One region of the Streptomyces sp. PL-25 genome, then DNA from elsewhere that is predicted to be linked to it. Evidence: riboswitches for the same ligand, from Rfam matches in the RefSeq annotation. Region 1 holds a riboswitch; each other region holds the start of a gene.
The links. A riboswitch is a leader RNA that binds a small molecule or an ion and turns the genes downstream of it on or off. The one in region 1 is predicted to bind cobalamin.

Region 1 (6,972 bases):
GGAGGTGTTCTCCGCCTTGCCCATGACGTACGAGGAGCCGGAACCGGAGAAGAAGTCGTGGTTCTCGTCCGCGCCGGGCGAGAGCGCCGCCAGGATCTCCGGGTTGACCTCGGTCTCGTCCGCGCCGAAGCGGGCCGGGTAACCGAGGTTCATCAGCGCCTTGTTCGCGTTGTAGCGGACGAAGACGGCCACGTCGTCCATCAGGCCCAGCGGCTCGTACAGCTCGCCCGAGTAGCACAGCTCCAGCTCGTACAGCTCCTCCAGCAGCGCATGGGTGAAGGCGCGCATCTCCTCCTGGCCCGCCGCCGTCAGCCGCTCAAGGCCGCGCTGGAACTTGTAGCCGGAGTAGTAGCCGTGCACCGCCTTGTCGCGCAGGATCAGCCGGATCATGTCGGCGGTGTTGGTGAGCAGCGCGTGCGTGGAGAAGTGCAGCGGCAGATAGAAGCCCGCGTACAGCAGCAGCGACGACAGCAGCGTGGAGGCGACCTTCCGCTTGAGCGGGTCGTCACCGTAGTAGTGCGCGAGCACCGTCTTGCAGCGCTGCTGGAGGACGTCGTTGGCCACCGCCCAGCGGTAGGCGTCGTCGATCTCCGGGGTGCTGGAGAGGGTGGAGAACACCGAGGAGTAGCTGCGGGCGTGCACGGCCTGCATGAAGGCGATGTTGGTGTAGACGGCCTGCTCGTGCTCGGTGCGCGCGTCCTGGATCTGCACGATCTCACCGACCGTGGCCTGCACGGTGTCGAGCATGGTCAGACCGGTGAACACCCGCATGGTCAGGGTGCGTTCGTCCGCGGTGAGCCGCTGCTGCCAGGCGCCCACGTCGTTGGAGAGCGGCACCTTCTCGGGCAGCCAGAAGTTGGCGGTGAGCCGGTTCCACACCTCCAGGTCCTTCTCGTCGGTGACGCGGTTCCAGTTGACCGGGCGCAGCCGGGCGGCCGGGTCCTGGCGGAAGGCCGGCGGGGTGACCGAGATCTCGGTCAGCGGGGCGGGGGTGGTGGTCATCGGGGTGCTTTCGTGAACGGGGCGTGCGAGGGGGTCACAGGGTGCAGGACAGGCAGTTCTCGATCTCGGTGCCCTCCAGGGCCTCCTGGCGCAGCCGGATGTAGTAGAGCGTCTTGATGCCCTGGCGCCAGGCGAGGATCTGCGCCTTGTTGAGGTCGCGGGTGGTGGCCGTGTCCCGGAAGAACAAGGTGCAGCTGAGCCCCTGGTCGACATGGCGGGTGGCCGCCGCGTAGGTGGCGATGATCTTCTCGTAGCCGATCTCGTACGCGTCCTGGAAGTACTCCAGGTTGTCGTTGTCCATGTGCGGCGCCGGGTAGTAGACGCGGCCGAGCTTGCCCTCCTTGCGGATCTCCACCTTGGAGGCGATCGGGTGGATGGAGGCGGTCGAGTCGTTGATGTAGCTGATGGACCCGGTCGGCGGGACGGCCTGGAGGTACTGGTTGTAGATGCCGTGCTCCCGCACCGAGCGCTTCAGCTCGCGCCAGTCGTCCTGGGTGGGCAGCGCGATCCCCGCGTCGGCGAACAGCTCCCGCACCCGCGCGGTGGCCGGCTCCCAGGCCCGCTCGGTGTACTTGTCGAAGTACGAGCCGTCGGCGTACGCGGACTTCTCGAACCCGTCGAAGGCGGTGCCGCGTTCGATCGCGATCCGGTTCGAGGCGCGCAGCGCGTGGTAGGCGATCGTGTAGAAGTACAGGTCGGTGAAGTCGATGCCCTCCTCGCTGCCGTAGTGGATGCGCTGCGAGGCGAGGTAGCCGTGCAGGTTCATCTGGCCCAGGCCGATGGAGTGCGACAGGTCGTTGCCGTGCGCCACGGACGGCACCGCGTCGATGTGCGACTGGTCGGAGACGGACGTCAGGCCGCGCACCGCGGTCTCCACGCTCGCGCCGAGGTCGGGGGAGGCCATGGCGGCGGCGATGTTCAGCGAGCCCAGGTTGCAGGAGATGTCCCGGCCGACGGTCTCGTAGCCGAGCGAGGCGTCGTACGTGCTCGGCGTGTTCACCTGGAGGATCTCCGAGCACAGGTTGGACATGTTGATCCAGCCCGGGATCGGGTTGGCCCGGTTCACGGTGTCCTCGAACAGCAGGTACGGGTAGCCCGACTCGAACTGCAGCTCCGCGATCGTCTTGAAGAACTCGCGGGCGCTGAGCGTGGTCTTGCGGATGCGCGGGTTGGCGACCAGGTCGTCGTAGTGCTCGCTGACGGAGAGATCGGCCAGCGGCCTGCCGTACTCGCGCTCCACGTCGTAGGGCGAGAACAGGTGCATGTCCTCGTTGCGCTTGGCCAGTTCGAAGGTGATGTCCGGGACGACCACGCCCAGCGACAGCGTCTTGATGCGGATCTTCTCGTCCGCGTTCTCCCGCTTGGTGTCCAGGAACCGCATGATGTCCGGGTGGTGGGCGTGCAGGTAGACCGCGCCCGCGCCCTGGCGCGCGCCGAGCTGGTTGGCGTAGGAGAAGGAGTCCTCCAGCAGCTTCATCACCGGGACCACCCCGGAGGACTGGTTCTCGATCTTCTTGATCGGGGCGCCCTGTTCGCGCAGGTTGGTCAGCAGCAGCGCCACCCCGCCGCCGCGCTTGGACAGCTGGAGCGCCGAGTTGACGCCCCGGCCGATGGACTCCAGGTTGTCCTCGACGCGCAGCAGGAAGCAGGAGACCAGCTCGCCGCGCTGCGCCTTGCCCGCGTTGAGGAAGGTCGGTGTGGCCGGCTGGAAGCGGCCGGTCATCATCTCGTCCACCAGCCGGGACGCCAGCGCCTCGTCCCCGGCGCCGAGGAAGAGCGCGGTCGCGGCCACCCGGTCCTCGTAGCGCTCCAGGTAGCGGGAGCCGTCGAAGGTCTTGAGCGTGTACGACGTGTAGTACTTGAACGCGCCGAGGAAGGTGCGGAAGCGGTGCTCGTGGGCATACGCCCGCCGGTACAGGCCCTTGACGAACTCCCAGTCGTAGCGCCGGATCGGGGCTTCCTCGTAGTAGTCGTTCTCGATCAGGTGGTCGATCTTCTCCTTGAGGGTGGGGAAGACCACCGTGTTCGGGTTGACGTGCTGGAGGAAGTACTGGCGTACGGCCTCGCGGTCCTTGTCGAACTGGATGCGGCCGTCGCAGTCGTACATGTTCAGCAGGGCGTTGAGCGCGTGGTAGTCCTTGCGCGTACCGACCGACTCGCGCTGGGCGGTGATCACGCCGCCGCCGATGAGTGTCGTGTCCAAAACGTCCTCAGTCCTTCCCTCACGGCACGGACGTCGCGCTCCGTGCCCAGCAGTTCGAATCGGTACAGCTCCGGAACCCCGCACTTCGCCGCGATCACCCGTCCGGCCAGGCAGTAGTCCACGCCGAAGTTGGTGTTGCCGGACGCGATGACCCCGCGCAGCAGCGCGCGGTTGGCCTCGACGTTCAGAAAGCGGATCACCTGCCTGGGGACCGCCCCGGCGCGTTCGCCGCCGCCGTAGGTCGGCGTGATCAGCACATACGGCCCGGCCACCCGTGGCAGCCCGGCGCGGTGCGGATGCAGGGGGATGCGCGTGGCGGGCAGACCCAGCTTCTCCACGAAGCGCTTGGTGTTCTCCGAGACGCTGGAGAAATACACGAGGCCGCTCATCGACCGCCGCTCCTCTCGCTCGTTCCCGTCCCTGTCCGAGGACCGGGGGAGGAGGAGCGTCGCGGCGCGTACGGCGGGGCCGGGCGGCGGCGGAAGAAGGGCACGCCGGACCCGGGTCCGTGCTGCTGCCACGCGGCCCTCCCTCGGGGCCTCGGAGCACGCACGCCGCTCGTCGGCGTACGCACCGGTGGCAGGTCTTCGGACTCGCGGGCGTGTCTCGTGTCGTACGAGACGTCTACTGGCCGTCGCTTCCCAGGCCCGGTCCACCGGGTCCAGTGCGTATGACGGCGGTCGTTCCCGCTCACCGCTGCGGGGCAGTCCCGGATTCCCACCGGGTTCCCTCTTGCCTCGCCGGGCACCGGAGTGCCTGGCGAACCACCAGCACGGCCAACACTACATCTAGAACGCTGCCGTGGTGCACAGCCCCAGATGTTGTGTCTTCGGGAAAACTTAGGTATACCTAAGCCCTGTCGCGGCGGCGGTGGCGCACGGCGCGCGGACCCGGACACGGCACGGGCGGGAAGCGCCGTACCCGCGCTTCCCGCCCGTCTCCCGGGCACCGCCGCGGCCCTCACCGCGCCGGTGCCGCGCGCACCCCTCGGTACGCGCCGCGTCCGGACCCCTCAGTCCGGCCGCAGGCTCATCCCCGCTATCCCCGCTCGCACCCCCCGGCTCCCGTCCGGCGCACCAGATGGCGCGCGTACGCGTCCGGGGTGAAGAACAGCGGCAGCTCACCGGCGAGCGCGGTGCGCTCGAACAGCGCGCGCACCTCCTCCAGCGGCGCCCACGGGTAGGCGGCGCCCAGCGCGGCCAGCTCGTCGTCGAGCACCCGGCCCACCGTCTCCCGGTCGACCACCCGGTGCCGCAGCCACTGCCAGATCTGCGTCCGGGCGACCTCGGCGGTGGCCGTGTCCTCCAGCACCCCGTCCACGACGACCGTGCCCCGGCCGCCGAGCCAGGCGGCGAAGCAGCGCAGCGCGACGGCGACGCCCGTGCGCACCCCCTCCGGGGTCGGCGGGGCGCTGATCCGCCGCACCGACAGCAGCTCGGCGGCGCCCGCCTCGACGTCCTCGCGGGTGCGGTCGAGCTGGTGCGGCCGCTCGCCGAGGACCCCGTCGAACGCCTCCCGGCAGACCGGGACCAGCTCGGGACGGGCCACCTGGGACCCGTCGAAGCCGTCCTCCGCCTCCCGCTCCTTGTCCAGCCGGACCGCGGCGACGGCCGCCTCGCGCGCCGCCGCGTCCGCGCCCGGCACCTGGGCCGCCCGGCCGCCGACGGCATGCGCGCCGCGCCGGTGGCAGGTGCGCACCAGCAGCTCGGTGTACGCCCGCAGGAACGGCGCCGTCATCGGCACCCCCGCCCGGTCCGGCAGCAGGAAGTCGGTGCGGTGGCCGAAGGTGCGCACGAGGCTGAAGAGGTAGTCCCGGCGGCCCGCGGTCAGGCCGGCGCCGTGCTCGCGCAGCTCGTAGAGGATCTCCTCCATCTCGAAGGCGGCGGTGACCGTCTCGATCAGCACGGTGGCCCGGACGGTGCCCCGGGGAATGCCCAGCAGCTCCTGGGCGAGCAGGAACACGTCGTTCCACAGCCGCGCCTCGTACCGGTTCTCCAGCTTGGGCAGCGAGAAGTACGGGCCGCTCCCGTCCTCGGTCCGCCGCCGGGCGCAGTGGAAGAAGTACAGGCCGAAGTCGGCCAGGGCGGCGGGCACCGGCGCGCCGTCGTGCTCCAGGTGCGCCTCGTCCAGGTGCCAGCCGCGCGGGCGGACCATGACGGTGGGGATCCGGCCGCCCCCGCCCGGCCGGTGCTCCCCGCCGCCGGGCGCGGGCGGGCCGATCCGGCCCTCGACGGTGTCGAGCAGGGTCAGCTGCCCGCCCACGATGTTGTCCCACAGCGGTGCGGTGGCGTCCTCGAAGTCGGCCGTCCACACCTGGGCGCCGGAGGCCAGCGCCTCGACGGCCGTCCGGCGGTCCGGCGGCCCGGTGATCTCCACCCGCCGGTCGGCCAGACCGGGCGCGGGCGGCGCGACCCGCCAGAACGGGTCGGCGCGCACGGCGGCGGTCACCATGGGGAAGCCGAGCGGGGAGCCCGACGCCAGCCGCATCGCCTGGCGCCGCCGCTCCTTCAGCAGGTCGCGCCGGCGCTCCGCGAACGCGGCGGCCAGCCGGCCGACGAAGTCCAGGGCCCCGGGGGTCAGGATCTCCTCGTGCCGGGGGCCGGGAGCGGCGAGGACACGGACGGGCCGGGGCGGTGCGAGGGTGGTCATCGGGTTCTCCTTCGGACGCGACAGGACCCACGGGCGGCCCCGGCGAGGGGGCCGCGCCGGAGAGCGGCTAGTGGAACTGCTCCGCCTCGGTGGAGCCGGCCAGGGCGGTGGTGGAGGAGGCGGGGTTGACGGCCGTGGAGACCAGGTCGAAGTAGCCGGTGCCGACCTCGCGCTGGTGCCTGACCGCGGTGAACCCGTCGGCCTGCGCGGCGAACTCGCGCTCCTGGAGGTCGACATAGGCGGTCATGCCGTGCTCGGCGTAGCCGCGGGCCAGGTCGAACATGCCGTGGTTGAGCGAGTGGAAACCGGCCAGCGTGATGAACTGGAACCGGTAGCCCATCGCGCCCAGTTCACGCTGGAACTTGGCGATCCGGTCGTCGTCCAGGGCCGCCTTCCAGTTGAAGGACGGCGAGCAGTTGTACGCCAGCATCCGGTCCGGGTACCGGGAGTGGATCGCCTCGGCGAACGTGCGCGCCTGCTCCAGGTCGGGCGTGCCGGTCTCCATCCACAGCAGGTCGGCGTAGGGGGCGTAGGCCAGCCCGCGGGCGATCACCGGGTCCATGCCGCCGCGGACCCGGTAGAAGCCCTCGGCGGTGCGCTCGCCGGTGGTGAACTCCGCGTCCTGTTCGTCGACATCGCTGGTCAGCAGGGTGGCGGCGAGCGCGTCGGTGCGGGCCACGATCACCGTGGGCACATCGGCGATGTCGGCGGCCAGCCGGGCCGCGTTGAGGGTGCGGATGTGCTGCGAGGTGGGCACCAGGACCTTGCCGCCGAGGTGGCCGCACTTCTTCTCGGAGGCGAGCTGGTCCTCGTAGTGGATGCCCGCCGCGCCCGCCGCGATCATCGCCTTGGTCAGTTCGAAGGCGTTCAGCGGGCCGCCGAAGCCGGCCTCCGCGTCGGCGACCACCGGCGCCAGCCAGTCGGTGGTGTCGCCCGCGTCCTCGGCGGTGGCGATCTGGTCGGCGCGCAGCAGCGCGTTGTTGATCCGGCGCACCACCTGGGGCACGGAGTTGGCCGGGTACAGACTCTGGTCCGGGTAGGTGTGACCGGCCTGGTTGGCGTCGGCGGCGACCTGCCAGCCGGACAGGTAGACCGCCTGGAGGCCCGCCTTGACCTGC
Region 2 (6,972 bases), 1.7 Mb from region 1:
CTTCTTCCTGCTCGTCACCGTCATGGGCTTCCTGGCAGCGCGCTGGCGCCGGGCGGACAACGAGCACAGCCTGGACGAGTGGGGCCTGGGCGGCCGGTCCTTCGGCACCTGGATCACCTGGTTCCTGCTCGGCGGCGACCTGTACACCGCCTACACGTTCGTGGCGGTGCCCGCGGCGATCTACGCGACCGGGGCCGCCGGGTTCTTCGCGGTGCCGTACACGATCCTGGTCTACCCGCTGATCTTCACCTTCCTGCCCCGGCTCTGGTCGGTCTCGCACAAGCACGGGTACGTGACGACGTCCGACTTCGTGCGCGGGCGGTTCGGCTCCAAGGGCCTGTCGCTGGCGGTGGCGCTCACCGGCATCCTCGCCACCATGCCGTACATCGCGCTCCAGCTCGTCGGCATCCAGGCGGTGCTGGACGTGATGGGCGTGGGCGGCGGCGAGAACACCAACTGGTTCGTGAAGGACCTGCCGCTGCTGATCGCCTTCGGCGTGCTGGCGGCGTACACGTACTCCTCGGGGCTGCGCGCGCCCGCGCTGATCGCGTTCGTGAAGGACGCGCTCATCTACATCGTCATCGCGGTCGCGATCATCTACATCCCGATCAAGCTGGGCGGGTTCGACGACATCTTCGCGGCGGCCTCCGAGAAGTACAGCAAGGCGGGGGCGGGCGGACTGGCACCGGCCCCGGGCGGCCAGTGGACGTACGCCACCCTGGCGCTGGGCTCCGCGCTGGCGCTGTTCATGTATCCGCACTCGATCACCGCCACGCTGTCCTCGCGCAGCCGCGAGGTGATCCGCCGCAACACCACGATCCTGCCGCTGTACTCGCTGATGCTGGGCCTGCTGGCGCTGCTCGGCTTCATGGCGATCGCGGCGGGCGTGAAGGTGCAGAACGGCCAGCTGGCCATCCCGCAGCTGTTCGAGGACATGTTCCCGGACTGGTTCACGGGCATCGCCTTCGCGGCCATCGGCATCGGCGCGCTGGTGCCGGCGGCGATCATGTCGATCGCGGCCGCGAACCTGTTCACCCGCAACATCTACAAGGACTTCATCAAGCCGGACGCGACGCCCAAGGAGGAGACCCGGGTCTCCAAGCTGGTCTCGCTGCTGGTGAAGGTGGGCGCGCTGGTCTTCGTGCTGACCATGGACAAGACCGTGGCCATCAACTTCCAGCTGCTCGGCGGGATCTGGATCCTGCAGACCTTCCCGGCCCTGGTCGGCGGCCTGTTCACCCGCTGGTTCCACCGCTGGGCGCTGCTGGCCGGCTGGGCGGTCGGCATGGTCTACGGCACGGTCGCGGCCTACGGGGTCGCCTCGCCGACGCAGAAGCACTTCGGCGGCTCGGCCAAGGAGATCCCGGGCATCGGCGAGATCGGCTACATCGGCATGACGGCGTTCGTGCTGAACGTGGCCGTCGCCGTGGTCCTGACCTTCGTCCTCAAGGCCCTGAAAGCCCCCGACGGCGTCGACGAGACCCGCCCGGAAGACTACACGGCCGACGCCGGGGACGCCGGTGTCTCCGTCGAGCTGCCGCCCGCCACCGCGGGCAGCGCCCACTGAGCGGACGCCCCCTTCGAGGAGGCCGACGCCCTCGACCGGGCCGACGGGCCGCCGGGAGAATCCGGCGGCCCGTCGCCGTGTCCGTGCGGCACACTCGGGGCCATGGACCTCGTGATCAGGCCGGCGCTGCCCGGCGAGTACGCCCCCCTGGGCGAGATCACCGCCCAGGCGTACCTCCGGGACGGTCTGCTGGACTTCGGAGCCGACGACCCGTATCTGGACGTGCTGCGGGACGTCGCCGGACGGGCGGCGGCCTGCGAGGTGCTGGTGGCCGTGGCGCGGGACGAGGTGCTCGGGCGGGGTCGCCTTCGTGCCGTCCGGCGGCCCCATGGCGGACATCGCGGGTCCCGGCGAGGCCGAGATGCGCATGCTCGCGGTCGACCGCGCGGCACGCGGCCGGGGCGCGGGCGCGAGGCCCTGGTGCGGGCCTGCGCGGACCGGGCGCGGGCCACCGCGGGCTGTGTCCGCCTGGTGCTGTCCACCCAGCGCGCCATGCACAGCGCGCACCGCCTCTACGAGCGCCTGGGCTTCGTCCGCACCCCGCGGCGCGACTGGAACCCCTTGCCCCACCTGGCCGACACCAGGCTGCTCACCTACGCGTTGACCCTCTGACACCCTCCGCAGTCGACGCGACACAACATATGGGGGTGGCTTCCACACCCGGCACAAGATGTATGCTCATGCTCGCTGTCGTCGCAGGGGAATCCGGTGCGAATCCGGAACTGTCCCGCAACGGTGTACTCGTACGCACATGCCCTTGAGGCCGCATACGAGCGTCAGTCCGAGGACCTGCCAACAGTGCGCCCGGCCGTCCGGTCCGGGTGTCTGACGTCCGGGCCTCGCGGAATGGGCCGGTGGACGCGGCGCCGTGCGCGCTCGTGCTGCCGCTCCCTGCCCTCGCCGAGGCTCCGTGCCGAGCGAGGGAGAGCCACACGTGACCATCGCGCCCGCCGATCCGGTCTCAGCCGAGGGCCGCCTGGAGAACGACGGTCCCGGTGCCGCGCTGCTGCGGACCCTGACCGAGCTGACCGCCGACCTCCCCGACGCCGACCCCGGCCGGGTCGCCGCCGCCGCGCTGCGCGGCCGTTCGGCCCGCGCGGACGAGGCGGAGCTGCGGGAGCTGGCCACCGAGGCCGCGGCCGGGCTCATCTCCGAGGACCCCGCCTACTCCCGGCTCGCCGCCCGCCTGCTGACGCTCTCCATCCGGTCCGAGGCCGCCTCCCAGGGCGTCACCTCCTTCACCGAGTCCGTCGCCGTGGGCCACCGGGAGGGACTGATCGCCGACCGGACCGCCGCGTTCACCCGGCTGCACGCGGCCCGTCTGGACGCGCTGGCCGACCCGTCCGCCGACGACCGCTTCGGCTACTTCGGCCTGCGCACCGTGCACAGCCGCTACCTGCTGCGGCACCCGATCACCCGCAAGGTGATCGAGACGCCCCAGCACTTCATGCTGCGGGTGGCCGCCGGCCTCGCCGAGGACGACAGCCCCCGGGCCGTCGACGAGGTCGCCGCGCTCTACGGGCTGATGAGCCGCCTGGACTACCTCCCCTCCTCCCCCACGCTCTTCAACTCCGGCACCCGCCACCCGCAGATGTCCTCCTGCTATCTGCTCGACTCCCCCAAGGACGAGCTGGACAGCATCTACGACCGCTACCACCAGGTCGCCCGGCTCTCCAAGCACGCGGGCGGCATCGGGCTGGCCTACTCCCGCATCCGCTCGCGCGGTTCGCTGATCCGCGGCACCAACGGGCACTCCAACGGCATCGTGCCGTTCCTGAAGACCCTCGACGCCTCGGTGGCCGCGGTGAACCAGGGCGGGCGGCGCAAGGGCGCGGCGGCCGTCTACCTGGAGACCTGGCACTCCGACATCGAGGAGTTCCTGGAGCTGCGCGACAACACCGGTGAGGACGCGCGCCGCACCCACAACCTCAACCTGGCGCACTGGGTACCGGACGAGTTCATGCGCCGGGTCAACGCCGACGCGCAATGGTCGCTGTTCTCCCCGGCGGACGTGCCGGAGCTGGTGGACCTGTGGGGCGACGAGTTCGACGCGGCCTACCGCAGGGCCGAGGAGGCCGGGCTCGCGCAGAAGACGATGCCCGCCCGCGAGCTGTACGGCCGGATGATGCGCACCCTGGCGCAGACCGGCAACGGCTGGATGACCTTCAAGGACGCCGCCAACCGCACCGCCAACCAGACGGCGGAGCCCGGCCACGTCATCCACTCCTCGAACCTGTGCACGGAGATCCTGGAGGTCACCGACGACGGGGAGACGGCGGTCTGCAACCTCGGCTCGGTCAACCTCGGCGCCTTCGCCGACCCCGAGACGGGTGACCTGGACTGGGAGCGGCTGGACGAGACGGTCCGCACCGCCGTCACCTTCCTGGACCGGGTCGTCGACATCAACTTCTACCCGACCGAGCAGGCGGGCCGCTCCAACTCCCGCTGGCGGCCGGTCGGCCTGGGCGCGATGGGCCTCCAGGACGTCTTCTTCAAGCTGCGGCTGCCGTTCGAGTCCCCCGAGGCGAAGGCCCTGTCGACCCGCATCGCCGAGCGGATCATGCTGGCCGCCTACGAGGCGTCCACCGACCTCGCCGAGCGCAACACGCCCCTGCCCGCCTGGGAGAAGACCCGCGCCGCCCGGGGCGTGCTGCACCCCGACCACTACGACGTGGAGCTGACCTGGCCCGAGCGCTGGGCGGCCCTGCGCGAGCGGATCGCCGCCGTCGGCATGCGCAACTCGCTGCTGCTGGCCATCGCGCCGACCGCCACCATCGCCTCCATCGCGGGCGTCTACGAGTGCATCGAGCCGCAGGTCTCCAACCTGTTCAAGCGCGAGACGCTCTCGGGTGAGTTCCTCCAGGTCAACTCCTACCTGGTGCGCGACCTCAAGACGCTCGGCGTCTGGGACGCCCGTACCCGCGAGGCGCTGCGCGAGTCCAACGGCTCGGTGCAGGACCTCGCGTGGATCCCGGAGGACGTACGGCGGCTGTACCGCACGGCGTGGGAGATCGGGCAGCGCTCTCTGATCGACATGGCCGCGGCCCGCACCCCGTTCCTCGACCAGGCGCAGTCGCTCAACCTGTTCCTGGAGACGCCGACCATCGGCAAGCTCTCCTCGATGTACGCCTACGCCTGGAAGCAGGGTCTGAAGACCACCTACTACCTGCGCTCCCGTCCGGCGACCCGGATCGCCCGCGCCGCCCAGGCGCAGACCCGCGCCGCCGTCCCCGCCCAGCAGGTGGCCGACCCCGACGCGGTCGCCTGCTCCCTTGAGAACCCCGAGTCCTGCGAGGCCTGCCAGTGATGACCAGCACCACCCGTGACAAGAACCTGCTCGACCCGGGCTTCGAACTGACCCTGCGTCCCATGCGGTACCCGGACTTCTACGACCGCTACCGGGACGCCATCAAGAACACCTGGCACGTGGAGGAGGTCGACCTCCACTCGGACGTCGCCGACCTCGCCAAGCTCATCCCGAGCGAACAGCACCTCATCGGCCGCCTGGTGGCGTTCTTCGCCACCGGTGACTCGATCGTCGCCAACAACCTGGTGCTCACGCTCTACAAGCACATCAACTCCCCGGAGGCGCGTCTGTACCTGTCGCGCCAGCTGTTCGAGGAGGCCGTGCACGTCCAGTTCTATCTGACGCTGCTGGACACCTACCTGCCCGACCCGGAGGACCGGGCGGCGGCCTTCGCGGCGGTGGAGAACATCCCCTCCATCCGCGAGAAGGCGGAGTTCTGCTTCAAGTGGATGGACTCGGTCGAGAAGCTGGACCGGCTGGAGAGCAGGTCGGACCGCCGGCGCTTCCTGCTCAACCTGATCTGCTTCGCCGCCTGCATCGAGGGCCTGTTCTTCTACGGCGCCTTCGCATACGTCTACTGGTTCCGCAGCCGCGGTCTGCTGCACGGTCTCGCCACGGGCACCAACTGGGTGTTCCGGGACGAGACGATGCACATGTCGTTCGCGTTCGACGTGGTGGACACCGTGCGCAAGGAGGAGCCGGACCTCTTCGACGACCAGCTGGAGCAGCAGGTCACCGACATGCTGCGGGAGGCCGTCGAGGCCGAGTTGCAGTTCGCGCGCGACCTGTGCGGTGACGGCCTCCCGGGGATGAACACCGAGTCGATGCGGCAGTACCTGGAGTGCGTGGCCGACCAGCGGCTGACCCGCCTGGGCTTCGCTCCGGTCTACGGCTCCGAGAACCCCTTCTCCTTCATGGAGCTCCAGGGTGTTCAGGAGCTGACCAACTTCTTCGAGCGGCGTCCGTCCGCGTACCAGGTCGCGGTGGAGGGCACCGTCGACCTGGACGAGGACTTCTGAGCCTCCGGTTCACGTGTCGCGGACTCCTGGTCCCGGTGGGCCTGCTGTGCCTCCCTGATGCTGCGGTCGATGCGCCGGTCGCGCAGGATGCCGAGCACCGAGGGCAGCGCCATCAGGACCAGGAGTCCGAAGGTGAAGAGCATTCCGATCAGGGCTTCTGTCTGGTCTGCGTTCATGCACACCACTGTCGCGCCGGACACTCCTGACCGTGAGTGGCAGGACTGCCGTAGACCTTCAAATTCCTGCCATCGGTGCGGCACACTGGTGGCATGTTGCAGAACGTGGCCGCCGTCCTGCTGGACGGCGTGCACCCCTTCGAGCTGGGTGTGGTCTGCGAGGTCTTCGGCATCGACCGCAGCGACGACGGGCTGCCCCGGTACGACTTCGCGGTGGTCTCCGCCGAGGGGCCCTCGCTGGGCACCCATGTCGGCGGCCTGGGCATCACCACGCCGTACGGGCTGGACCGGCTCGACGAGGCCGATCTGATCGCCGTGCCCGCCGGGAACGACTTCGCCACCCGGGTCTACCCGCCCGAGCTGCTGGCCGCCCTCCGACGGGCCGTCGACCGGGGCGCGCGGGTGCTCAGCGTGTGCTCCGGCGTGTTCGTGCTGGGCGCCGCCGGGCTGCTGGAGGGGCGGCGCTGCGCGGTGCACTGGCACCACGCGGCCGAGCTGGTCCGGCAGTATCCGCACGCCACCGTCGAGGCGGACGTGCTCTACGTCGACGCGGACCCGGTGATCACCTCGGCCGGCACGGCGGCCGGTATCGACGCCTGTCTGCACATCGTGCGCAAGGAGCAGGGTCCCGAGGTCGCCAACAAGATCGCCCGGCGGATGGTGGTGCCGCCGCACCGGGACGGCGGCCAGGCGCAGTACATCGAGCGGCCGCTGCCGAGGTCCCGCTGCGACACCGTGGGCGAGGTGCTGGTCTGGATGGAGCGGCACCTCGACGAGGAGGTCACCGTCGAGCAGCTCGCCGCCCGCGCCCACATGTCCCCGCGCACCTTCGCCCGCCGGTTCCAGCAGGAGACGGGCACCACGCCGTACCGCTGGATCCTGCGCCAGCGGGTGCTGCTGGCA
Region 3 (6,972 bases), 5.1 Mb from region 1:
CCCTGGTCGGCGCGATCCTCTGGAATCTGCTGACCTGGCTGGTCGGGCTCCCGTCCAGTTCCTCGCACGCCCTGCTGGGCGGTCTGATCGGCGCCACCATCGCCTCGGCCGGCGTCGGTGCCGTGCACGGCGACGTCCTGGTCACCAAGGTCATGATCCCGGCGGTCGCCGCGCCGGTCGTCGCGGGCGTCGCCGCGGTGGTCGCGACCCGGCTGTCGTACAGGATCGGCGCGAAGACGGACGGCAGGGCCGCCGAGAAGGGCCACCGGGTCGGGCAGATCGCCTCCGCGGGCCTGGTCTCGCTGGCGCACGGCACCAACGACGCGCAGAAGACGATGGGCATCATCACCCTCGCCCTGATCGCCGGCGGTGCCGTCTCCCCCGGCGCCAACCCTCCCACCTGGGTGATCCTCTCCGCGGGTCTGGCCATCGCGCTCGGCACCTACATCGGCGGCTGGCGCATCATCCGCACCATGGGCACGGGCCTGACCGACCTCCGGCCGCAGCAGGGCTTCGCCGCCCAGACCAGCTCGGCCGCGGCCATCCTGGCCTCCTCCCACCTGGGCTTCTCGCTCTCCACCACGCATGTCGTCTCCGGCTCGGTGATGGGTGCGGGCCTGGGCCGCAAGGGCGGCGTGGTCCGCTGGTCCACCGCGGGCCGCATGGCCGTCGCCTGGGTGCTGACGCTGCCGGCCGCCGCGGTGGTCGGCGCGGGCGCCGAGGTCGTCACCGGCCTGGGTGACTGGGGCACCGCGCTGGTCGCCGTGTTCCTGGTGGCCGCGAGCTTCGCGATCTGGAAGATCTCCCGCCGCCAGGTCGTCGACCACACCAACGTCAACGCGACCGAGCCCGCCGCCGGGGAACCGGCCGGCGTGGTGACCCAGGCGATCGCCGCGGTGGCCCCGCCCCCGGCCGCGGCACCGGCGGCGCCCCTGGCGGGCGCGGCGGCGGCCGACGGCCTCATGGCCACCATCCCCGCCCCGGCGCCCGTCCCCGTCCTCGACCCGAGCCCGGTCGCGGCCCCGGCGGCGGCCACCCCGCCCGCCGCCGCCGTCTGACCGCGCGCCCCACCCGGCTCCCGAGAATCAAGAAAGCAGCTCCGACATGAAGATCGACTGGGCGGCCCTCGGTTCCGTCTTCGGCGTCAGCCTCGTGGCCACCGTCGGCCTGGTGGTCCTGTTCACCCTCGGCATCGCGGGCCTGTCCCGCCGCGAGGCCGCGTCGACCCGCGGCGAGTCGGCCCTCGCCGCCACCGCCGGTGCCTATGCGTGCTTCGCGCTGTGTGCGGCGGCTGTCGCCTACGGAATTTCCCTGATTCTGGGCTGACCACAGGAAGCCCTGCGGCCACTCAGCCCCCGGCCGCACCGACCGCATCAACCCCCGTGAGTCGTTCTATGACGCTTACGGGGGTTTTTGCTGTCTTCGACCACTCTTCACGACCTCAGCGAAACGACACATGTCATACTGACAGAGGCTGGTCGCCGTGGTCTAAGTCACCTACTCTAGTGGGTAGTTAACTGTTCGATGGTGGCAGCCCGACAAGTCAACGCCGACATGTGGCAGGGAGCACCATGCCAAGAGACATCGATCCGAGCCTCAACCGACGCAGGCTGCGAATCGAACTGCGCAAGGCACGCGAGAACGCCGGGTTGACCCAGCGGGACACCGCGAAGGCCCTCGAATGGTCGCTCTCCAAACTGATCAGGATCGAGGCCGGGACGGTCAGTCTCGGGGTCACGGACCTGCGGGCCCTGCTCCAGTTGTACGAGGTCACGGACGCCGGTCTGGTCGCGGAGCTGGAGGACGCGGCACGCGGCTCGAAAGGACAGTCATGGTGGGCGCAGTACAGCGACGTGGTGTCGCCCCAGTACGCCTTGTACCTGGGGTACGAGGGGTCGGCGGACACGATCCGCATGTACAACCCGACCATCCTGCCGGGGCTCGTGCAGACGGAGGACTACGCCACGGCGCTGCTGGCCCCCATGGCCCCCGAGTCACGGGTCCGGCAGCAGGTGGACCTGCGGCTCACCCGTCAGGAGCGGTTCTTCGACACGGGCGACGGTCCCGAGATGAACATCATCCTGGACGAGGCGGCCGTCCGGCGTCAGATCGGCGGTCCCTCGGTGATGCGCCGGCAGCTCGACCACCTGGCGACCCTGGCGGAGCACCCGCGCACCACGCTCCGGGTGCTGCCCTTCTCGGCGGGAGCGCACTTCAGCGTCACCACCGCGTTCATCCTGCTCACGTTCAAGGACGACGACGACCTCACCTTCATCGAAGGTCCGGGAGGCGGTCTGTCGAGCCGGGGCGACCTGGGGCTGGAGGTCCGCTACCAGGAGTGCTTCGAGGAGATCGGTCCAAGGGCGTACGAGGGCGACCGGATGAGTGAGCTGCTGGCGTCGGTCAGGGAGAGTCTGGACAACAGCTGAACCGGGCGGGGACGACCCGGGCGGGAACGGGGGAGGCCCCATGGCGGTCTTCGGAATACGGGCGTGGTGGCAGCGCCTGCGCGCAGGTACGGAGCCGGAGGGCGCCGTGGCTCTCGACGACAACTCGCTCAAGAAGGAGGCCATGCAGAGTCCGGACCTGACCGACGCTCTGATCCGGCTGGAGAGCGCGCGGGTCGCCGGTGAGATCCGGCTGATGTCGGTGCGGCTGCTGCTGGGCACCGCCTGTGGCAGCGTCCTGCTGCTGAGTGTCGCCCTGGCCGCCCGGGTCGCGCCCAGCCTGCCCTTCGGCGCCGCCACTCCGCTCACCACGACGATCGCGGGGGCCGGCGGAGCGGCGGTCGTCGCGGCGGCGGGCGCGGGACTGGGCAGAGCGATGGGGCGGCGCTCCGGCGGCACCGGCCGGCGGGAGATCAGCGAGGGGGTTCGCTCCGGGGCTGAACCGCCGCAAGGGCACGGCTCAGCACCCGGAGCCGGTCCGTGAGCGGCGTCATCCCCCACCACAGGCCCGCGGCGACGGCGACCAGCACGGTCACCACCAGCCAGACCACCCCCCTGGCGACACCCCCCGGAACGAGGAGGGCCGCCAATGCCCCCGCCCCCACCGCGACGACGCCCGTCGCCGAGGAGAAGAGGATCAACGAGGCCACCGCCGAGGCGTGGCCCCCCGCCGAGCCCGGGGCCCTCACTCCTGCCGGGGCCGTTCGTCCGGCTCGTTCTCGCATGTGCGTCCCTCCCGTCCCCCCGGACGGATCATGAGCCGTCCGCTTCCGGGTCCACAAGCTCCTCCAGAAAACCACACCAGGCCGTCCGCCCGAAGGCGAGCCGTCCGCTCCCCGGGCACTTCGAGTCGCGCACGAGCGTGCGGCCTCGTTCGGCGGCCACCTCCACGCATTCCTGTCCGTCGCCCGAGTAGCTGCTCCTGACCCAAGCGCGCCCCGTCGGCTCCCTGCCTGCCAACGCCCACCTCCTTCAGCCCCCATGGGTGTTCATGACAGGAGTCTTCCCGGCTTCCATGCCGGGAAAGAGGCCAAAAGGAGCCGTTTCAAGTCCGCGGGCCCAGGCCGGGGATATGAGCCTCGGCACACCACCCCGCCGCAGGTCAACGGCAAGTTGACGGCTGTTCCGGGGCCGTGGTGGACTTCCGGGGCCATGTACGGCGGCAGAAGAGGAAGCCGGTGCGAATCCGGCGCGGTCCCGCCACTGTCACCGGGGAGGAACATCCCCGGGAGCCAGGAACTCTCGCCGCCGGTCACGTCGAACCAGGGCGCGGACACCCTGAGTGAGGACCATCGCCATGCGCGGCTGCCGACCGAGGTTCATCAGCGATTCCCTGACCGACCCCGCGGCCGGCTGACCCGATGGGTGCCGATCGCGTCTTCGCGTACGGCGCCGCCGCCGGCCTCCTCGGTGACCTGTTCCTCGGCGACCCGCGCCGCGGGCATCCGGTCGCCGTGTTCGGGCGGGCCGCGGGCGCCGTCGAACGTGTGCTGTGGCACGACCACCGTGGCTGGGGCGCGCTGCACACCGCCGTGTGCGCCGGTGGCGCCGTCGCGCTGGGGGCCGCCGCCGCCCGCGCCGCCCGCGCCCCCCGCTTCCCGTACACCGCCTCCGTCCTGCTGACCGGCGCCGCCACCTGGGCCGTGGTCGGCGGCACCTCGCTGGCCCGCGAGGCCCGCGCCGTCGGACGGGCCCTGGAGTCCGGCGACATCGAGGCCGCACGGGCGCGGCTGCCGCATCTGTGCGGACGCGACCCGCAGGCGCTGGACGCCGCCCAGATCGCCCGCGCGGTCGTCGAGTCGGTCGCCGAGAACACCTCCGACGCCGTGGTCGGCGCCCTCGTCTGGGGTGCCGTCGCGGGCGTGCCCGGCCTTCTCGGCTTCCGTGCCGTCAACACCCTGGACGCCATGGTCGGCCACAAGTCGCCCCGCCACCGGCGCTTCGGCTGGGCCTCCGCCCGCCTCGACGACCTGGCCGGCTGGCCGGGCGCCCGGCTGACCGCCGTCCTGGCCACCGCCGCGGGCGGCGATCCGCGCGGCGCCGTACGGGCCTGGCGCGCGGACGCCGGACGGCACCCGAGCCCCAACGCCGGGCCGGTGGAAGCCTCGTTCGCGGGCGCGCTCGGCGTCCGCCTCGGCGGCACGCTGTCGTACGCCGGGCGCGTGGAGCACCGGCCGGTGCTGAACGGCGCGGCGGGGCGCGCGGTGCAGGCCGGTGACATCGACCGGGCCGTACGGCTCTCACGGCGCGTGAGCTGGCTCGCGCTCGGCACGTGTGCCGCCGTGAAGCTCCTGTGCGGCCGTCGCGACCGTCGGACGAAGGGACGTACGTCATGAGCGGTGGCCGGGGCGGCGGGCTGCTCGTCGCCGGGACCACCTCCGACGCCGGCAAGAGCGTCGTCACCGCCGGGATCTGCCGGTGGCTGGTGCGCCAGGGTGTCAAGGTCGCGCCGTTCAAGGCGCAGAACATGTCCCTCAACTCGTTCGTCACCCGCGAGGGCGCCGAGATCGGCCGGGCACAGGCCATGCAGGCGCAGGCGTGCCGGATCGAGCCGACCGCGCTGATGAACCCGGTGCTGCTCAAGCCGGGCGGCGAGCAGAGCAGCCAAGTGGTGCTGCTGGGCAGGCCGGTGGGCGAGCTGAGCGCGCGCGGCTACCACGGCGGGCGCCAGCAGCGGCTGCTGGGCACGGTGCTGGACTGCCTGGCCGAACTGCGCGGCTCCTACGACGCGGTGATCTGCGAGGGCGCGGGCAGCCCGGCCGAGATCAATCTGCGCCGCACCGACATCGTCAACATGGGCATCGCGCGCGGCGCGCGGCTGCCGGTGGTCGTCGTCGGCGACATCGACCGCGGCGGCGTCTTCGCCTCCTTCTTCGGCACCGTGGCCCTGCTCTCCCCCGAGGACCAGGAGCTGGTCGCCGGCTTCCTCGTCAACAAGTTCCGCGGCGACGTCTCACTGCTCGAACCCGGCATCGGCATGCTGCACGGGCTCACCGGGCGGCACACCTACGGGGTGCTGCCCTTCCGGCACGGGCTCGGCATCGACGAGGAGGACGGGCTGCGGGTGTCGCTGCGCGGTGCCGTACGGGAGTCCGCCGTGGCGCCGCCGGTCGGCGAGGACGTGCTGCGGGTCGCCGTCTGCGCCGTCCCGCTGATGTCCAACTTCACCGACGTGGACGCGCTGGCCGCCGAACCGGGCGTCGTCGTGCGGTTCGTGGACCGGCCCGAGGAACTGGCCGACGCCGATCTCGTGGTGGTCCCGGGCACCCGCGGCACCGTGCGGGCGCTGGACTGGCTGCGCGAGCGGGGCCTCGCGGACGCGCTGCGGCGCCGGACCGCCGAGGGACGGCCCGTCCTCGGCGTCTGCGGCGGCTTCCAGCTCCTCGGCGAGCACATCGAGGACGACGTCGAGAGCCGCCGCGGCCGGGTCGACGGGCTCGGACTGCTGCCCGTACGCGTCCGGTTCGCCCCGGACAAGACCCTCGCCCGGCCCGCGGGGACGGCCCTCGGCGAGCGGGTCGAGGGCTACGAGATCCATCACGGCGTCGCCGACGTCACCGGCGGCGAACCCTTCCTTGACGGCTGCCGGGCCGGCTCGGTCTGGGGCACGCACTGGCACGGCTCGCTGGAGTCGGACGGCTTCCGCCGGGCCTTCCTGCGGGTGGTCGCCGCCGCCGCGGGCCGCCGTTTCGTGCCCTCGCCCACCACGTCGTTCGCCGCGCTGCGCGAGGAGCAGCTCGACCGGCTCGGCGACCTGATCGAACAGCACGCGGACACGGACGCGCTGTGGCGGCTCATCGAGTCCGGCGCGCCGCAAGGACTGCCTTTCATTCCACCGGGAGCGCCCGCATGAGCACAGTGTTGTTGTTGTCCACCGCCGACACCGATCTGCTGGCGGCCCGCGCCTGCGGGGCGTCCTACCGGATCGGCAACCCGACCCGGGTGGACGTGACCGGTGAGCTGCCCGCGCTGCTGGACGGCGCGGACCTCGCCGTGGTGCGGCTGCTGGGCGGCAAGCGTGCCTGGGAGGACGGGCTCGCCGCGCTGAGGGCGTCCGGTGTGCCGACCGTGCTGCTGGGCGGCGAGAGCGTGCCGGACGCGGAGCTGATGGCCGAGTCGTCGGTGCCCGCCGGTGTGGTCGCCGAGGCGCTGCGCTACCTGGTGGAGGGCGGCCCGGCCAACCTCGCCGAGCTGGCCCGGTTCCTGTCCGACACGGTGCTGCTGACCGGCGAGGGCTTCGAGGAGCCGCGCCGGATGCCGGAGTTCGGGGTGCGCGGGGAGCGCCCGCGCGTGCCGGGCCGCCCCACGGTCGGTGTGCTCTTCTACCGCGCCCACGAACTGAGCGGCAACACCGCCTTCGTGGACACCCTGTGCGAGGCGATCGAGGCGCACGGCGCCAACGCGCTGCCGGTGTACTGCGGTTCGCTGCGCGGCGCCGACCCGGGGCTGTACGAGATCCTCGGGCAGACCGACGCCCTGGTGGCCACCGTCCTGGCGGCCGGCGGCACCCACGCCTCGCAGGCGT
Region 4 (6,972 bases), 800 kb from region 1:
TGCTGCGCCATGGCAGGGGCCTCCTCTGGGAGTTCGCGTCCCATCTCGGTGGTGCGCTGGACGACGGCCACGGGTCTGACTCGCGAGCGGCTCCGGGGAGCCGTCGCACACAGTGGCGCGACCGTGCCGGTTTCCCACCGGCTTCCGTCTCGCCGTCGTCGATATCGAACAGACGGTACCGCGTGCCGCCGCCCCGGCCAAGACCGCCTCCGGGAGGTGATCCCCGAACGTGATCTCCCCTCCCAGCAGGGCGGACCGGGCGCGGCGGCATGCGGGCCGCCGCTCAGCGGTGGCGGAACTCGGGCGCTCTGCGCTCGACGAAGGCGCCCATGCCCTCCTTCTGGTCCTCGGTCGCGAACACCGCGTGGAAGAGCCGTCGTTCGAAGCGGACGCCTTCGGCGAGCGTCGTCTCGAAGGCCCGTCCGACGGCCTCCTTCGCCATCATCGCCACCGGCAGCGACATGCCCGCGACGGTCTCGGCGACGGCCAGCGCCTCGCCGAGCAGATCGTCGGCGGGCACCACCCGGGAGACCAGTCCGGCCCGCTCGGCCTCCGCCGCGTCCATGGTGCGCCCGGTCAGGCACAGCTCCATGGCCTTGGCCTTGCCCACCGCGCGGGTCAGCCGCTGGGAGCCGCCGATGCCGGGGATCACCCCGAGCTTGATCTCGGGCTGCCCGAAGACGGCGGTGTCGGCGGCGAGCAGGATGTCGCAGAGCATGGCCAGCTCGCAGCCGCCGCCCAGGGCGTAGCCCGCGACGGCGGCCACCGTCGGGGTGCGCAGCTGCCCGAGCCGGTCCCAGGCCGCGAACCAGTCGCTGAGGTACATGTCCAGATACCCCTGGGGCCGCATCTCCTTGATGTCGGCGCCCGCCGCAAACGCCTTCGCCGAGCCGGTGATGACGACGCAGCCGCACTCCGGGTCCCGGTCCAGCGCCTCGGTCGCGGCCACCACCTCGCGCATGACCGTCAGATTCAGGGCGTTGAGGGCCTCGGGCCGGTTGAGGGTGAGCAGGGCGGTACGCCCCTTGCGTTCGACGAGGATGGTCTCGTACGCGGGAAGCCCGGTGCCGTTCCGCGTGCTCATCGCTTCTCCCCTTCCCCTTCTCGTTCTTGCCGGGTGCCGCGGTCCCGGATGGTGCGGACGATGCCGGAGAAGTCCTCGGTGGCGCCGACGTGTTCGGCGTACTCCTCGTACAACCGGGCTGCCGCGAGGCCCAGTCCGGTGTCCACCCCGCTGTCGCGGGCGGCCCGCGCGGCGAGTCCGAGGTCCTTGGCCATGAGGGAGGCGGCGAAGCCCGGCCGGTAGTCGCGGTTGGCGGGGCTGCCCGGGACCGGGCCGGGGACCGGGCAGTTGACGCTGAGCGCCCAGCACTGCCCGGACGCCGTGGACGCCACGTCGTAGAGGGCCTGGTGGGACAGGCCCAGGCGCTCGCCGAGCACGAACGCCTCGCTGACGGCGATCATGGAGACGCCGAGGATCATGTTGTTGCAGATCTTGGCCGCCTGCCCGGCTCCCGCGCCGCCGCAGTGGACGGCCTTCTTGCCCATGGCCTCCAGCAGCGGCCGGGCCTCGGCGAACTCCGCCTCGCCGCCGCCCGCCATGAAGGTGAGCGTGCCGGCCTCGGCGCCGACCACCCCGCCGGAGACAGGGGCGTCCAGCGACCGCATCCCGGCGGCGGCGGCCCGCTCGTGGGCCGTACGGGCGTCGGTGACGTCGATGGTGGAGCAGTCGACGAAGAGGGTGCCGGGCCGGGCCGCCGCCAGGACGGTGCCGTACAGGCCGAGGACGTGCCGTCCGGCGGGCAGCATGGAGACGACGACGTCGGCGTCCGCGACCGCCGAGGCGGCGTCGGCGGCGGGCTCGACACCCGCGCGGACGGCGCCCTCCAGGGCCTCGGGCACCAGGTCGTGGCCCCGTACCCGATGCCCGGCCCTGACCAGGCTGGCGGCCATGGGCGCGCCCATGTGCCCGAGTCCGATGAACGCGACGGTCAGGCTCACCAGGCCACCTCCACGGTGCTGTCGGATCCGGCGAGCCCCAGTTCGCGGTCGCCGAGCGGGGCGAAGAAGCGGTCCACGTCGGCCGCGCTGACCTCGGCGAGGGTGCCGGGCGACCAGCGGGGCCTGCGGTCCTTGTCGATGACCTGGGCGCGGACGCCCTCGACCAGGTCGGGGGCGGCGAGCGCGGCGCAGGAGACGCGGTACTCCTGGTCGAGGACCGCCTCCAGCGGGCCCAGGTGCCGGGCGCGGCGCAGCGCGGCGAGGGTGACCTTCAGCGCGGTGGGCGACTTGGTGAGCAGGGTCTCGGCCGCCTCCTTCGCGGCGGGCTCGCCGCGGCCGAGGAGGCGGTCCAGGATCTCCTCCACGGTGTCGGCCGCGTAGCAGGCGTCGATCCACTCCCGCTGCCCGGCGAGTGCGCCCGGCGGCGGCGACTGCACATGCCGGGCGAGCGCGTCGTGCACGGACAGCACGGCGAGGTCGGCGGTGAAGGCGCCGAGCGCGGCGGCGGGCACATGGTGGTCGGCGAGCCCGCACAGCAGGGCGTCCCCGGCGCCGGTCTGCGCGCCGGTCAGCGCCAGATGGGTGCCCAGTTCACCGGGGGCGAGGCTCAGCAGATAGGTGCCGCCGACGTCGGGGACGAAGCCGATGCCGGTCTCGGGCATGGCGACGCGCGCGCGTTCGGTGACGACGCGGACGCTGCCGTGGGCGGAGACGCCGACGCCGCCGCCCATCACGATGCCGTCCATGACGGCGACGTACGGCTTGGGGTAGCGGGCGATCCGGGCATTGAGGCGGTACTCGTCGCGCCAGAACGCGGCCGCCGCGGTGCCGTCGCCGGTCTTGGCGTCGTCGTGGATGGCCCGGATGTCGCCGCCCGCGCACAGGCCGCGCTCGCCCGCGCCGCTGATGACGACGGTGGCCACCTCCGGGTCGTGCTCCCAGGCGGTGAGGGCCGCGTCGATGCGGCGGACCATCTCGTGGGTGAGGGCGTTGAGGGCCCGGGGCCGGTTGAGGACGATGTGGGCGGCCCGGCCGTCGGTGCGCAGGAGGACGGGGTCCTCGGTGCCGGTCACCGGAACGCCTCCGTCAGGCCGCGGGCCACGATGACGCGCATGATCTCGTTGGTTCCTTCCAGGATCTGGTGGACGCGCAGGTCACGGACGATCTTCTCGATGCCGTACTCGCTGAGGTAGCCGTAGCCGCCGTGCAGCTGGAGCGCGCGGTCGGCGACCGTGTACCCGGTGTCGGTGGCGAACCGCTTGGCCATCGCGCACAGGTACGGCGCCTGCGGGTCGCCGGCGTCCAGGGCGCGGGCGGCCTGCTGCACCAGGGCGCGGGCGGCGGCGAGTTCGGTCGCCATGTCGGCCAGCCGGAAGCGCAGCGCCTGCGCGTCGAGCAGCCGCTGCCCGAACGCCTCCCGGTCGGCGAGGTGGGCGAGGCTGCGGTCCAGGGCGCTGCGGGCGCCGCCGAGCGAGCAGGCGGCGATGCCGAGCCGGCCGCCGTTCAGGCCGTTCATGGCGATGCGGAAGCCGTCGCCCTCGCGGCCCAGCAGCCGGTCGGCGGGCAGCCGTACGCCGTCCAGGATCACCTGGCGGGTGGGCTGGGCGTTCCAGCCCATCTTGCGTTCGTTGGGGCCGAAGCCCACCCCGGCGTCGTCCTTGTCGACGACGAAGGCGGAGACGCCGTCCGCTCCGGTGCCGCCGGTGCGGGCCATCACGACGTACAGCTGGGAGGCGCCCGCGCCGGAGATGAACTGCTTGACGCCGCTGAGCACATAGGTGCCGCCGTCGCGGACGGCCCGGCTGGTGAGGGCGGCCGCGTCGGAGCCCGCGCCGGGTTCGGTCAGGCAGTAGCTGGCCAGGTCGTCCATGGCGCACAGCCGGGGCAGCCACCGCTCGCGCTGGGCCGGGTCGCCGTAGCGGTCGATCATCCAGGCGACCATGTTGTGGATGGAGAGGTATCCGGCGATGGCGGGGCAGCCGGAGGCGAGGGTCTCGAAGACGAGGACGCCGTCGGCCCGGCCGAGGCCGGAGCCGCCGGACTCCTCGCGGACGTAGACGCCGCCGAGGCCGAGCCCGGCCGCCTTGCGCAGGACGTCGACCGGGAAGTGCTTGTCGCGGTCCCAGTCCAGGGCGTGCGGTGCCAGGTGGTCCTGGGCGAAGTCGAGGGTGGTCTCCACGAGGGCCTGCTGGTCCTCGGTGAGCAGGGTGTGGGTCATGGTCGCTCAGCCCATCGTGGGAATGGTGAAGCTCGCGCCCTCGCGCAGCCCGGCGGGCCAGCGGGACGTGACGGTCTTGGTACGGGTGTAGAAGCGGACGGCGTCCGGTCCGTGCTGGTTGAGGTCGCCGAAGCCGGACCGCTTCCAGCCACCGAAGGTGTGGTAGGCGACCGGGACCGGGATGGGCACGTTGACGCCGACCATGCCGGTGTCCACCCGCCGGGTGAAGTCGCGGGCGGTGTCTCCGTCCCGGGTGAAGATCGCCACGCCGTTGCCGAAGGCGTGCTCGCTGGGCAGGCGCAACGCCTCCTCGTAGTCGGCCGCGCGGACCACGGACAGGACGGGACCGAAGATCTCCTCCTGGTGGATGCGCATGTCGGGGGTGACCCGGTCGAAGAGGGAGGCCCCGGCGAAGAAGCCGTTCTCGTGCCCGGGGAGCACGAAGTCGCGTCCGTCCACGACGAGTTCGGCGCCCTCCTCCACTCCGAGGTCGACGTAGGACCGTACGCGCTCCACCGCGTCCCGGGCGACCAGCGGGCCGAAGTCGGCCTCCGGGTCGTCGCTGCGGCCGATGCGCAGCGTGCCGATGCGCTCCTTGAGCCGGGCGACCAGGGCGTCGGCGGTCTCCTCGCCGACCGGCACGGCGACCGAGATGGCCATGCAGCGCTCGCCCGCCGAGCCGTACCCGGCACCGACCAGCGCCTCCACGGCCTGGTCGAGGTCGGCGTCCGGCATCACGATCATGTGGTTCTTGGCGCCGCCGAAGCACTGGGCGCGCTTGCCGTGGGCGGCGGCGGCGGCATAGACGTGCGCGGCGACCGGGGTGGAGCCGACGAAGCCGAGGGCGGCCACGCGGGGATCCTCCAGCAGGGTGTCGACGGCTTCCCGCGCGCCGTTGACGACATTGAGGACGCCCGGCGGCAGGCCCGCCTCCAGGAAGAGTTCGGCGAGCCGCAGCGGCACCGAGGGTGCCCGCTCGGACGGCTTGAGGACATAGGCGTTTCCGCAGGCCAGGGCGGGGGCGGCCTTCCAGAGCGGGATCATGGCGGGGAAGTTGAACGGGGTGATGCCGGCGACCACACCGAGCGGCGAGCGCAGCGAGTGCACATCGATGCCGGTGCCCGCGTTGTCGGTGAACTCGCCCTTGAGCAGGTGCGGGATCCCGGCGGCGAACTCGACGACCTCCAGGCCGCGCTGGAGGTCGCCGTGCGCGTCGGCGACGGTCTTGCCGTGCTCGGCGGAGAGCAGCCGGGCCAGGTCGTCCTTCTCCTGCTCGACGAGCTGGAGGAAGCGCAGCATGACCCGGGCGCGGCGCTGCGGGTTCCACTCGCCCCAGGCGCGCTGCGCCTCGGCGGCGACGGTGACCGCCGCCTCGGTCTCGGCCCGGTCCGCCAGCGGTACCCGGGCCTGGACCTCTCCGGTGTTGGGGTCGTACACGTCGCCCTGGGCCCCCGAGGTGCCCGGGACGTTCTCGCCGCCGATGAAGTGGGTCAGTTCCCGTACACCGGCGGGGTGGTTCGGACGGATCATGGGTGCCTGCTCTCGTCAGGTGGGGGTGATCCAGGACGGCGCGCGCGACCGGCGCACGGCCCGCTCATGGACGCGGGCGTGCGCGAGGGCGGTCGGCGCGGAACGCTGAGGACGCCGGACCGTCAGGCCGTCGGGCCGGGGCGGGTGAGGCCGGTGGCGGAATGCGGGGAACTCCCGCGGCGCAGCTCGCCGGGATCGTGGAAACGCACCGGTGCCATGCGTGTCAGCTCCATCCTCGTGGACCACACGGAACATCCCACGGCCGGTATCCTGACTCCCGGATCAGCGCGCGCCGTCCGCCTTCCCGACATCCAGCTCGTCAGTGGCGTCCTGCTCGACGGCGTACTCCCCGGTCACAGTGGCGGGACCGTGCCGGAATCACACCGGCTTCCCTGCACCGCGGGCCTACGTCCCTAGAATATAGTTGGACGTCCTAGTAAATCCAGTGCCACGGGTGGAGCCGTACCGGATTCCCGCCGAAGCGGACCCCCGCCGGGGCGCCGGACCGGCCGGAGGAGCGGCGCTCCCCCGGCCGCCGGGCGGCGGGCGGCCGTCAGAAGGCCGTCCAGGTGAACGCCACCGTGTCCCCGGCGTTCAGCTCGAACTGGCAGCCGCCCACCGGGGTGGGCGTGCCGTTGACGGAGATGTTCCAGTACGCCGAGCCGCCGCCGCTGACGTTCTTGATGCTGTCGACCGCGTAGTCGTCGAACGACGCGTACCAGGCACCGTCCCAGCCGAAGTGCCGCTTGCGGGCGGCGTCGTCGAGGGCGGCGGTGGGCGTCGGCACGGCGGAGGCGTGGGCGCTCCCGTTCGTCCCGTCGCATCTGTGCGTACCGCCCGTCGCCGTGGTGACGTCGTGGCCGCGCGTCCAGACCTTCCCGTGGAACAGCGGCCCGTCGGGGCCCTGCACGGTCAGCGTCACCCTGACCGGGGTGTTCGTGCCGTGCACGGCGTGCGTGCCCGGTACGCCGTGGGCCTGGGCGGTGGCCGGCGCGGCGGCCAGGGCCACGCCGAGGGCGACGGAGGCGATGAGCGTACGGCGCAGGGAGGTACGGGAGACGGCTGAGGTGCCGGAGGTGTGTCGCACGGCGGGAGCCTTCCTGGTGTGGGCGGCCCGCAGCCCCGTCGCCGAGCGGACGGAGCGGACACCGCCGCCGCCTCGGGCGAGACTCTCGGCTTCGCGCTGCAGACCATGACAGGGGAAGCGGTTCACGGCGCGCCCC

Region 2: linked by a shared signal. The riboswitch ahead of R4Z62_RS22525 (ribonucleoside-diphosphate reductase subunit alpha) and the one ahead of nrdI (class Ib ribonucleoside-diphosphate reductase assembly flavoprotein NrdI) in region 1 are both predicted to bind cobalamin.
Region 3: linked by a shared signal. The riboswitch ahead of R4Z62_RS06920 (cobalamin biosynthesis protein) and the one ahead of nrdI (class Ib ribonucleoside-diphosphate reductase assembly flavoprotein NrdI) in region 1 are both predicted to bind cobalamin.
Region 4: linked by a shared signal. The riboswitch ahead of R4Z62_RS26345 (CoA-acylating methylmalonate-semialdehyde dehydrogenase) and the one ahead of nrdI (class Ib ribonucleoside-diphosphate reductase assembly flavoprotein NrdI) in region 1 are both predicted to bind cobalamin.

What each region holds. Positions count from the first base shown of each region.
Region 1 covers NZ_CP136997.1:6,692,277-6,699,248, forward strand. The annotation lists gene nrdF (class 1b ribonucleoside-diphosphate reductase subunit beta) at 1-1,002, opposite strand, end outside; gene nrdE (class 1b ribonucleoside-diphosphate reductase subunit alpha) at 1,037-3,205, opposite strand; gene nrdI (class Ib ribonucleoside-diphosphate reductase assembly flavoprotein NrdI) at 3,175-3,594, opposite strand; cobalamin riboswitch at 3,767-3,989, opposite strand; gene R4Z62_RS29830 (malate synthase) at 4,244-5,854, opposite strand; gene aceA (isocitrate lyase) at 5,922-6,972, opposite strand, start outside.
Region 2 covers NZ_CP136997.1:4,961,734-4,968,705, reverse strand. The annotation lists gene mctP (monocarboxylate uptake permease MctP) at 1-1,567, shown strand, start outside; partial or broken gene R4Z62_RS22530 (GNAT family N-acetyltransferase) at 1,670-2,179, shown strand; cobalamin riboswitch at 2,242-2,378, shown strand; gene R4Z62_RS22525 (ribonucleoside-diphosphate reductase subunit alpha) at 2,502-4,874, shown strand; gene R4Z62_RS22520 (ribonucleotide-diphosphate reductase subunit beta) at 4,874-5,893, shown strand; gene R4Z62_RS22515 (hypothetical protein) at 5,806-6,069, opposite strand; gene R4Z62_RS22510 (GlxA family transcriptional regulator) at 6,163-6,972, shown strand, end outside.
Region 3 covers NZ_CP136997.1:1,552,930-1,559,901, forward strand. The annotation lists gene R4Z62_RS06895 (inorganic phosphate transporter) at 1-1,058, shown strand, start outside; gene R4Z62_RS06900 (hypothetical protein) at 1,105-1,326, shown strand; gene R4Z62_RS06905 (helix-turn-helix domain-containing protein) at 1,572-2,429, shown strand; gene R4Z62_RS06910 (hypothetical protein) at 2,470-2,931, shown strand; gene R4Z62_RS06915 (DUF397 domain-containing protein) at 3,201-3,407, opposite strand; cobalamin riboswitch at 3,568-3,708, shown strand; gene R4Z62_RS06920 (cobalamin biosynthesis protein) at 3,809-4,783, shown strand; gene R4Z62_RS06925 (cobyric acid synthase) at 4,780-6,300, shown strand; gene cobN (cobaltochelatase subunit CobN) at 6,297-6,972, shown strand, end outside.
Region 4 covers NZ_CP136997.1:5,891,965-5,898,936, reverse strand. The annotation lists gene R4Z62_RS26370 (CbtB domain-containing protein) at 1-11, opposite strand, end outside; gene R4Z62_RS26365 (enoyl-CoA hydratase) at 284-1,084, opposite strand; gene mmsB (3-hydroxyisobutyrate dehydrogenase) at 1,081-2,001, opposite strand; gene R4Z62_RS26355 (enoyl-CoA hydratase/isomerase family protein) at 1,998-3,074, opposite strand; gene R4Z62_RS26350 (acyl-CoA dehydrogenase family protein) at 3,071-4,219, opposite strand; gene R4Z62_RS26345 (CoA-acylating methylmalonate-semialdehyde dehydrogenase) at 4,226-5,749, opposite strand; cobalamin riboswitch at 5,993-6,166, opposite strand; gene R4Z62_RS26340 (DUF4430 domain-containing protein) at 6,303-6,836, opposite strand.